One region of the Paractinoplanes brasiliensis genome, then DNA from elsewhere that is predicted to be linked to it. Evidence: riboswitches for the same ligand, from Rfam matches in the RefSeq annotation. Region 1 holds a riboswitch; the other holds the start of a gene.
What was found. A riboswitch is a leader RNA that binds a small molecule or an ion and turns the genes downstream of it on or off. The one in region 1 is predicted to bind glycine.

Region 1 (4,227 bases):
TGATCTCGGCCAGCAGGTCGGCCGCATACCCGTGGCCGCGCTGCTCGGGCACCACCCCGACGTAGCCGACGACCGGGCCGCCGGCGTTGGCCGAGGGCAGCGCGGCCCCGACGAGGTTCCGTTCGCTGTCGTGGGCGAGGCGCCACCACTCCCGCGGGCCGGGCATCATCTTGTAGTCCTCGAGGTCGGCCAGCGCCTGGGCCCGCGCACCCTGCCGGGCCACGCCCGCACGCATCGCCACGTCGAGGCTGCCGGCCGAGATCCGCTCGAAGGCGTCGGCGAACTCCTCGTCCGTGGCCGGGGCGAAGGCGAGCCGGGTCGAGCGCTCCGGCAGCGGCGACGCGCTCGTCCACTCGTACCGGAAACGCTCGTTGAGGTTTTTCAGGCCCGCCTCGGCGGCGGCGCGCAGGCGCAGATCGATCCCGGGGTCGTCGCGGGAGTCCGGGGTCGTGAAGATGTGGTACTCCACGGGGGGCGGCACTTGCCGGATGAGCCCGGCCCACAACGGCACCGGATCGGCGACGGCCGGCGCGGCCCACAGCGCGTCGAGGGCAAGCGGCCGGTCACCGGCGGGAAAACCCCACCAGACGGCCAGCCCGGCCAGGGCGTCGCCGTCGAAGGCGAGCCAGGTCCACTCGGGGCGGTAACTGCGAGCGGCCAGATGCTCGCGGAACCGCGCCTCGGTGGTGGTGTTGACGGACGGTTCGGACAGGCAGGTCAGGATCAGGTCGAGATCGGACTCGGCCATGGTGCGGAACAACAACGAAGCCTCCCAGTGGGCACCGATGAGCATGACGAGAACATGGGAACCCTCCTTTCCTGCTCGAGTTGTCGTCGATCCTGGCGTGCCGGCGATCCGGGCGCACGCGAATTAGCGGGCGAGCAGCGCGGCGTGCAGGCCGGCGGGGGAGAGCGGCGTCAAATCGCGGGCGGCCAGCCAGGCGGCTCCGGCGGCCGGGTCGCCACCGGTGACAGCGTCGACGCCGCGCCCACGCAGGACGGCGCGGACCTCGTCGCGTACGGGGGTGCCGGCCGTCAGGAGGCCGCCCGCGAGATGGCGTTCCGGTTCGAGCGCATCCGGGTCCCCGTCTGGCACCGCACCGACTCGCACACCGCGCTCACCAACGCCGCCCTGACGCTGCCGGGGGACGTGGCCATCGGGCTCAGCCACTCCGGGCGTACGCAACGGGGGAGTGATCCAGGCCTTCGGCTGCGGGCACTCGGAGGCCCTGGCCATGGAGATCGCCGGTCGCGCGGGGGACTGGTGCCGACCAACCGGATCGCCCTGCGCGACATCGTCCTGTACGGCGGTTCGCCCCTGTCGGAACTGGCCGACCCCGGGGTGGAGCGCCGGACCGACATCGCGCACCGGCTCTACGAGCTGGCCCCGATCAAACCCGACGACGCGTTCGTCATCGCCTCCAACTCCGGCATCAACGGCGCCGTCGTCGAGATGGCGCTGCTGGTCAAGGAACGGGGGCACAAACTGATCGCGATCACCTCGGCCGAGCACTCGGCGGGGGTCGAGTCGCGGCACCCCGGCGGGCGCAAGCTCGGCGAGATCGCCGACGTGGTGCTCGACAACGGCGCCCCGTACGGCGACGCCACAATTCCACTGCCCGGCGGGGGAGCGGTCGGCGCGGTCTCGTCGATCACCGCGGCGCTGCCGGCCCAGCAGATCGTCGCCGAGGTCGTGGAGCGCCTGCTCGCGGCGGGGATCACCCCGCCCGTCCACCTGTCGGACAACGTGCCCGGCGGCAAGGACCACAACGCAGAGATCGAGGCGCGGTACGCCGGGCGCATCCGGCGCACCGCATAGGAAGAGAGCACTGTGATGAACCCTGATTCCCCGCTCAGACCTTGTCCCACCAGGCGAACACTGCTGCGTACGGCCGTCACCGCGGCGGTCACCGTGCCTTTTGCCGCCGGGTGTGTGACCTCCGGCGACTCCTCCCCGGACCAGCCGGCCGAGGGCGCCGAGAAGACGGCGGAGAACCCGCTCGGCGTGAAGGCCGACGCTCCCCTCGAGGTGGTCGTCTTCAAGGGCGGCTACGGCGACGACTACGCGATCAAGGCCGAGTCGGCCTACACGGCGAAGTACCCGCGGGCCACCGTCGACCACAAGGGGTTGCAGAAGGTCGGCGAGGCCATGCAACCCCGCTTCGTCGGCGGCAACCCGCCCGACGTCGTCGACAACACCGGCGCCGGCCGGCTCGACATCGGCACCCTGGTCAGCGCGGGGCCGACGCGGGCAGTCCGTTCCTGCCGCGCGGCCCCGGCGCTCGCCCGGCCCCTCCAGCGGCACGCCTGGGATCGGTGAGCGGGTAACCTGGGGAGGCGGGCGTTCGAGGCCCGTCCCGTTGGTCTTGACCCGTCGACAGCGGATCGCTACCTTGCGGGCCACAACTGCACACCGCTTTGGCCCCGGCGGGAGAGTTCCCCGCGCCGGGGGCGCCGAAGGAGCAACTTCTCCCTCAGAATCTCTCAGGCACCCGTACCGTCGTGGCCGGCGACTCTGGAAAGCCGGGAAACCCCGCGCCCAAGGTGCAAATCAGCCGCCCGCCGGCCGATGAAGCTCTCAGGCCCCATGACAGAGCGAGGGAGGCCTACCCGCCGTCTCGTCAGGGAGCCTCCCATGGCCGTGTCCGTCTTCGACCTGTTCTCCGTCGGTATCGGGCCGTCCAGCTCGCACACCGTCGGACCGATGCGGGCCGCCCGCATGTTCGCGAGCCTGCTCGATGCGGCGCCCGGGGTGACCCTCGTACGGGCCGAGCTGTTCGGCTCGCTCGGCGCCACCGGTCATGGGCACGGCACCCCCAAGGCCGTTCTTCTCGGGCTCGAGGGCGCCGAACCGGAAACCGTCGACGTCTCCACCGCCGACTCGCGGGCCGCGGCCATCCACGCCCGGGGCGGTTTCGACCACGGCGACCGTGTCATCGGCGTCGATCTGGTGCTGCACCGCCGTCGCACGCTGCCCGGGCATCCCAACGGCATGACCTTTTCCGCGTACGCCGGTGACGGTTCGACGGTGCTGAGCAAGACCTACTACTCGGTGGGCGGCGGGTTCGTGCTGGACGAGACCGGCCTGGTGCGCGCCGGCGCCACGCCGTTGCGGCACCCGTTCGCCAGCGGGGCCGAACTGCTCCGGCTGACCTCGTCGACGGGGCTGTCGATCTCGCGGCTCATGCTCGAGAACGAGACCGCTTGGCGTTCCACGGCCGGGACGCGTACGGGCCTCTTGGAGATCTGGCGGGTCATGCGCGAATGTGTGACGGCCGGGCTCGAAGCCGAGGGCGTGCTGCCCGGTGGCCTGAGGGTGCGGCGGCGGGCGGCGGCGACGGCCCGGCAGCTGCGCGTGGCGGGGCGCCCGGCCGAGCACGCGATGGAGTGGCTGACCGCGTACGCGATGGCCGTGAACGAGGAGAACGCGGCAGGCGGCCGGGTCGTCACCGCGCCCACCAACGGCGCGGCCGGCATCATCCCGGCGGTTCTGCACTACTACGTGAACTTCGTCCCGGGCGCCGACGACGAGGGGGTGGTCCGGTTCCTGCTCACCGCGGGCGCGATCGGGCTGCTCTTCAAGGAGAACGCGTCGATCTCGGGCGCCGAGGTGGGTTGTCAGGGCGAGGTGGGCAGCGCGTGCGCGATGGCGGCGGCGGGGCTGGCCGAGGTGCTGGGCGGCACCCCCGAGCAGGTGGAGAACGCGGCCGAGATCGGCATGGAGCACAACTTGGGGCTGACCTGCGACCCGGTCGGCGGGCTGGTGCAGATCCCGTGCATCGAGCGCAACGGCATGGCCGCGGTCAAGGCGGTCACGGCGGCCCGGATGGCGCTGCGTGGGGACGGCCGCCATCACGTCTCCCTCGACAAGGTCATCAAGACCATGAAGGAGACGGGGGCCGACATGAAGGTCAAGTACAAGGAGACGGCGCGCGGCGGGCTGGCCGTCAACGTGATCGAGTGCTGACCGGTCAGGGCTGTCTGCGGCGGCGGTGAGCGGCCTTCCCCCGCGAGCCGTCAGCCCGGGGCGCCCCGCCCATGCGGAGCAGAACGCCCCGGCGGGTCTCGGCGGCCACCCGGGTCTGCGGATGGGTGGCGCCCAGCGTGCCGGCCAGGCGGGTGATCGTTTCGTCGAGCAGTTTGCGGGCCGGCAGCAGGGCGCCCGCGGCCACCAGGGAACGGGCCAGCTCGTGGGCGCAGCGCAGCGTGTCGGGGTGGTCGGGGCCG
Region 2 (4,227 bases), 110 kb from region 1:
GCGCCGGCCCAGGTCACTTCTCGACGATGGGGGACCAGAGCACTTCGAGCACGGTCGGGTTGTCCTGTAGGGCGAGCGTGCAGAACTGTTCGTCGAGGGGCCCGTCGAAGTGGGTAACGGGTTTGTCGAGGCTCCAGAACGAGCGGGTCGGCGCCACGGACACGCCGCGGCGGTCGTGGTCGGATCCGGGGCCGGAGAGTCCGTACGCCCGTGACCCCACCACGACCGCGAGAACCGTGTGCTCGATCATGCGACGAAGCCGGCCGCGGAACGCAGGACCAGCAGCCGATTTACAGGTCGAGGACGGTGCCGTCGATGTCGCCCAGTTCGGCCTCGGACAGGGCCAGGTTGCCGACGGCGGCGACGTTGTCCTCGAGCTGTTGCACGCTGCTGGCGCCGATGATGAGGCTGGTCATGCGTTCGTCGCGCAGGGCCCAGGCGAGGGCCATCTGGGCCAGGGACTGCCCGCGCCGACGGGCTATGTCGTTGAGCGCGTGCAGCCGTGCGAGTGTCCGGTTGTCCAGGGCGTCCTCGTTGAGGAACCGGCTGGTTCGGACGCGGGAATCGTCGGGAATGCCGTTGAGATAGCGGTCGGTCAGCAGTCCCTGCTGCAGAGGGCTGAAGGCGATGCAGCCGGCGCCGGCCTCGCCGAGGGTGTCGAGCAGGTTGTCCTTCTCGATCCGGCGGTTGAGGATCGAGTACGACGGCTGGTGAATGAGCAGCGGCGTGCCGAGATCGCGCAGAATGGCCGCCGCGGCCGCCGTCTGCGACGAGTCGTAGTTGGACAGGCCGACGTATTGGGCCTTGCCCGCGCGTACGACGGCGTCGAGGGCGCCCATGGTTTCCTCGAGCGGGGTCTCCGGGTCGGGCCGGTGGTGGTAGAAAATGTCGACGTAGTCGAGGCCGAGCCGTTTCAGCGACTGGTCGAGCGAGCTGACCAGGTATTTGCGGGAGCCGAAATCGCCGTACGGTCCGGGCCACATCTCGTATCCGGCTTTGGTCGACACGACGATTTCGTCGCGGTGGGCTTTGAGGTCGCCGGCCAGGATGCGGCCGAAGTTCTGCTCGGCGCTGCCGGGCGGCGGGCCGTAGTTGTTGGCCAGGTCGAAATGGGTGACGCCGAGGTCGAAGGCGCGCAGCACGATGTCGCGCTGGCGTTGCCAGGGCCGTTCGTGGCCGAAGTTGTGCCACAGTCCGAGCGAGATGACGGGCAGGCGCAGCCCGCTTCGGCCGGTCCGCCGGTAGGGCATGGTGTCGTAGCGGTTGCTCGCGGGGGTGTAGGTCACAACCCCACCCTAGAGATAGCGGCCCCGACCATGATCGCTGGTAGGTTGGAGGGTAGCCATGCGGGAGAGACCGAGGGTCGACCTCGGCGCCGAAGGGGCAAATCCTCCCCGGAACCTCTCAGGCAAAAGGACCGCGTGGGCTCGCGACTCTGAAGCATTGCGGCTGGGCGAAAAAGACCGGCTGGTGTGACAGAGGGGGAGGCCGCCTTGTCGACCTCTCTGTCAGGAGCCGCCATGACGTTCGCCAACCGGCATATCGGGCCGGATGCGGAAGAGCAGACCCACATGCTCAAGGCCATCGGGTACGCGTCGCTGGACGCTCTGATGGACGCGGCGATCCCCGAGGTGATCCGCTGGCACGGGTCGCTGGAGCTGCCCGCGGCCGCCTCCGAGGAGGAGACGATCGCCGAGCTGCGCGCGATCGCGTCGCAGAACAGGGTGACGACCTCGATGATCGGGCTGGGGTACTACGGCACGCACACCCCGGCGGTGATCAAGCGGAATGTCCTGGAGAACCCGGCCTGGTACACGGCGTACACGCCGTATCAGCCGGAGATCAGCCAGGGCCGGCTGGAGGCGCTGCTCAACTTCCAGACCATGGTGACCGACCTGACGGGGTTGACCACGGCGAACGCGTCGATGCTGGACGAGGGCACCGCGGTCGCCGAGGCGATGACGCTGGCCAAGCGGGCTTCGAAGAGCAAGTCCCGGACGTACGTGGTGGACGCGGACACGTTGCCGCAGACGCTCGCGGTGCTGCGGACGCGGGCCGAGCCGCTGGGCATCGAGCTCAAGTTGGTCGATCTTGACGCGGGTGACCCGCTGCCCGGCGAGTTCTTCGGCCTGCACCTGCAATACCCAGGGGCTTCCGGAGCCGTACGGGATCACGCGGCGCTCGTCGAGGCGGCGCACGCCCGGGGTGCTCTGGTGACGGTGGCCGCCGACCTGCTGGCGTTGACGTTGCTGCGGGCGCCGGGGGAGATCGGGGCTGACATCGCGGCGGGCACGACCCAGCGTTTCGGGGTGCCGCTCGGGTTCGGTGGTCCGCACGCCGGTTACCTGGCCGTGCGGGCGGGGCTGGAGCGGTCGTTGCCGGGCCGGCTGGTCGGCGTGTCGAAGGACGCGGACGGCGCTCCGGCGTACAGGCTGGCGTTGCAGACCCGTGAGCAGCACATCCGTCGTGAGAAGGCGACCAGCAACATCTGTACGGCGCAGGTCCTGCTCGCGGTGATGGCGAGCATGTACGCCGTCTACCACGGTCCGCGGGGGCTGCGGGGGATCGCCGAGCGGGTGCACCACCACGCGTTGACCGTGGCGGGCAGCTTGACGGCGGGTGGCGTGCGGGTGGCGCACGACGCGTTCTTCGACACGGTGACGGCGGTTGTCCCGGGCCGGGCGGCGGAGGTGGTGGCCGCGGCGGCCGAGGCCGGCATCGACCTGCGGCTGGTGGACGCCGACCGGGTGTCGGTGGCGGCCGACGAGACGACGACCGAGGCGCACGTCGCTGCGGTTGTGCGGGCTTTCGGCGTACGGGAAACCGCTGTCGCCGATTGTGGGGCGAAGCCCCTGGCGCGCACGAGCGAGTACCTGACGCATCCGGTGTTCCGCACGCACCATTCCGAGACGAGCATGCTGCGGTATCTGCGCAGGCTGTCCGACCGGGACTACGCGCTGGACCGGGGCATGATCCCGCTGGGGTCGTGCACGATGAAGCTGAACGCGACCACCGAGATGGAGCCGGTGACCTGGCCGGAGTTCGCTGACATCCACCCGTACGCCCCGGCGGCGAACACGGCCGGCTACGAGAAGCTGGTGGCGACGCTGGAGTCGTGGCTGGCCGAGATCACCGGGTACGACGCGGTGAGCGTGCAGCCGAACGCGGGGTCGCAGGGTGAGCTGGCCGGTCTGCTGGCGATCCGGGGTTATCACCGTTCGCGGGGCGAGTCCCACCGGGACGTGTGCCTGATCCCGTCGAGCGCGCACGGCACGAACGCGGCCAGCGCCGTGATGGCCGGGATGCGGGTGGTCGTGGTGGCCTGCGACGATCTCGGCAACGTGGACATGGCCGACCTGCACGCCAAGATCGAGAAGCATGCGGAGTCCCTCGCCGCGATCATGGTGACGTACCCGTCGACCCACGGCGTGTACGAGACGTCGATCGCCGATCTGTGCGCGGCGGTGCACGAGGCGGGCGGGCAGGTCTACGTCGACGGGGCCAACCTGAACGCGCTGGTCGGGTTCGCCCGGCCGGGCACGTTCGGCGCCGACGTGTCGCATCTGAACCTGCACAAGACGTTCTGCATCCCGCACGGCGGTGGCGGTCCGGGTGTCGGCCCGGTCGCGGTCCGGCGGCATCTGGCTTCGTTCCTGCCGGGTGACCCGTTGGAGCCGGGGGAGCACCACGCGGTGTCGGCGGCGGCGCACGGCTCGGCCGGTATTCTGCCGATCTCGTGGGCGTACCTGCGGATGATGGGCCCGGACGGGCTGGTGGCGGCGACCGGCACGGCGGTGCTGGCCGCCAACTATGTGGCGGCTCGGCTGCGCGAGCACTTCCCGGTGCTGTACGCGGGCAACAACGGCCTGGTCGCGCACGAGTGCATCCTCGACCTGCGGCCGATCACGAAGGCGACCGGGGTGACGGTCGACGACGTGGCCAAGCGGCTGATCGACTACGGCTTCCACGCGCCGACGATGTCGTTCCCGGTGGCCGGCACGCTGATGGTGGAGCCGACCGAGAGCGAGGACCTGGCCGAGCTGGACAGGTTCGTCGCCGCGATGATCGCCATCAAGGGCGAGATCGACCAGGTGGCGGCGGGGGTGTGGCCGGCGAAGGACAACCCTCTGGCGAACGCGCCGCACACCGCTTCGGCGGTCACGGCCGACGAGTGGGAGCACCCGTACCCGCGGTCGGTGGCCGGGTTCCCCGCGGGGGTGGACCGTA

Region 2: another riboswitch for glycine. It lies ahead of gcvP (aminomethyl-transferring glycine dehydrogenase); the one in region 1 lies ahead of C8E87_RS37650 (L-serine ammonia-lyase).

Annotation. Positions count from the first base shown of each region.
Region 1 covers NZ_SNWR01000002.1:1,216,665-1,220,891, reverse strand. Annotated here, with positions in the region: gene C8E87_RS37670 (GNAT family N-acetyltransferase) at 1-793, opposite strand, end outside; gene C8E87_RS37665 (hypothetical protein) at 872-1,096, opposite strand; partial or broken gene C8E87_RS37660 (sugar isomerase domain-containing protein) at 1,179-1,819, shown strand; gene C8E87_RS37655 (type 2 periplasmic-binding domain-containing protein) at 1,835-2,320, shown strand; glycine riboswitch at 2,419-2,510, shown strand; glycine riboswitch at 2,514-2,596, shown strand; gene C8E87_RS37650 (L-serine ammonia-lyase) at 2,636-3,967, shown strand; gene C8E87_RS37645 (tetratricopeptide repeat protein) at 3,972-4,227, opposite strand, start outside.
Region 2 covers NZ_SNWR01000002.1:1,103,559-1,107,785, reverse strand. Annotated here, with positions in the region: partial or broken gene C8E87_RS37150 (DNA polymerase beta superfamily protein) at 1-250, opposite strand, end outside; gene mgrA (L-glyceraldehyde 3-phosphate reductase) at 291-1,286, opposite strand; glycine riboswitch at 1,338-1,430, shown strand; gene gcvP (aminomethyl-transferring glycine dehydrogenase) at 1,521-4,227, shown strand, end outside.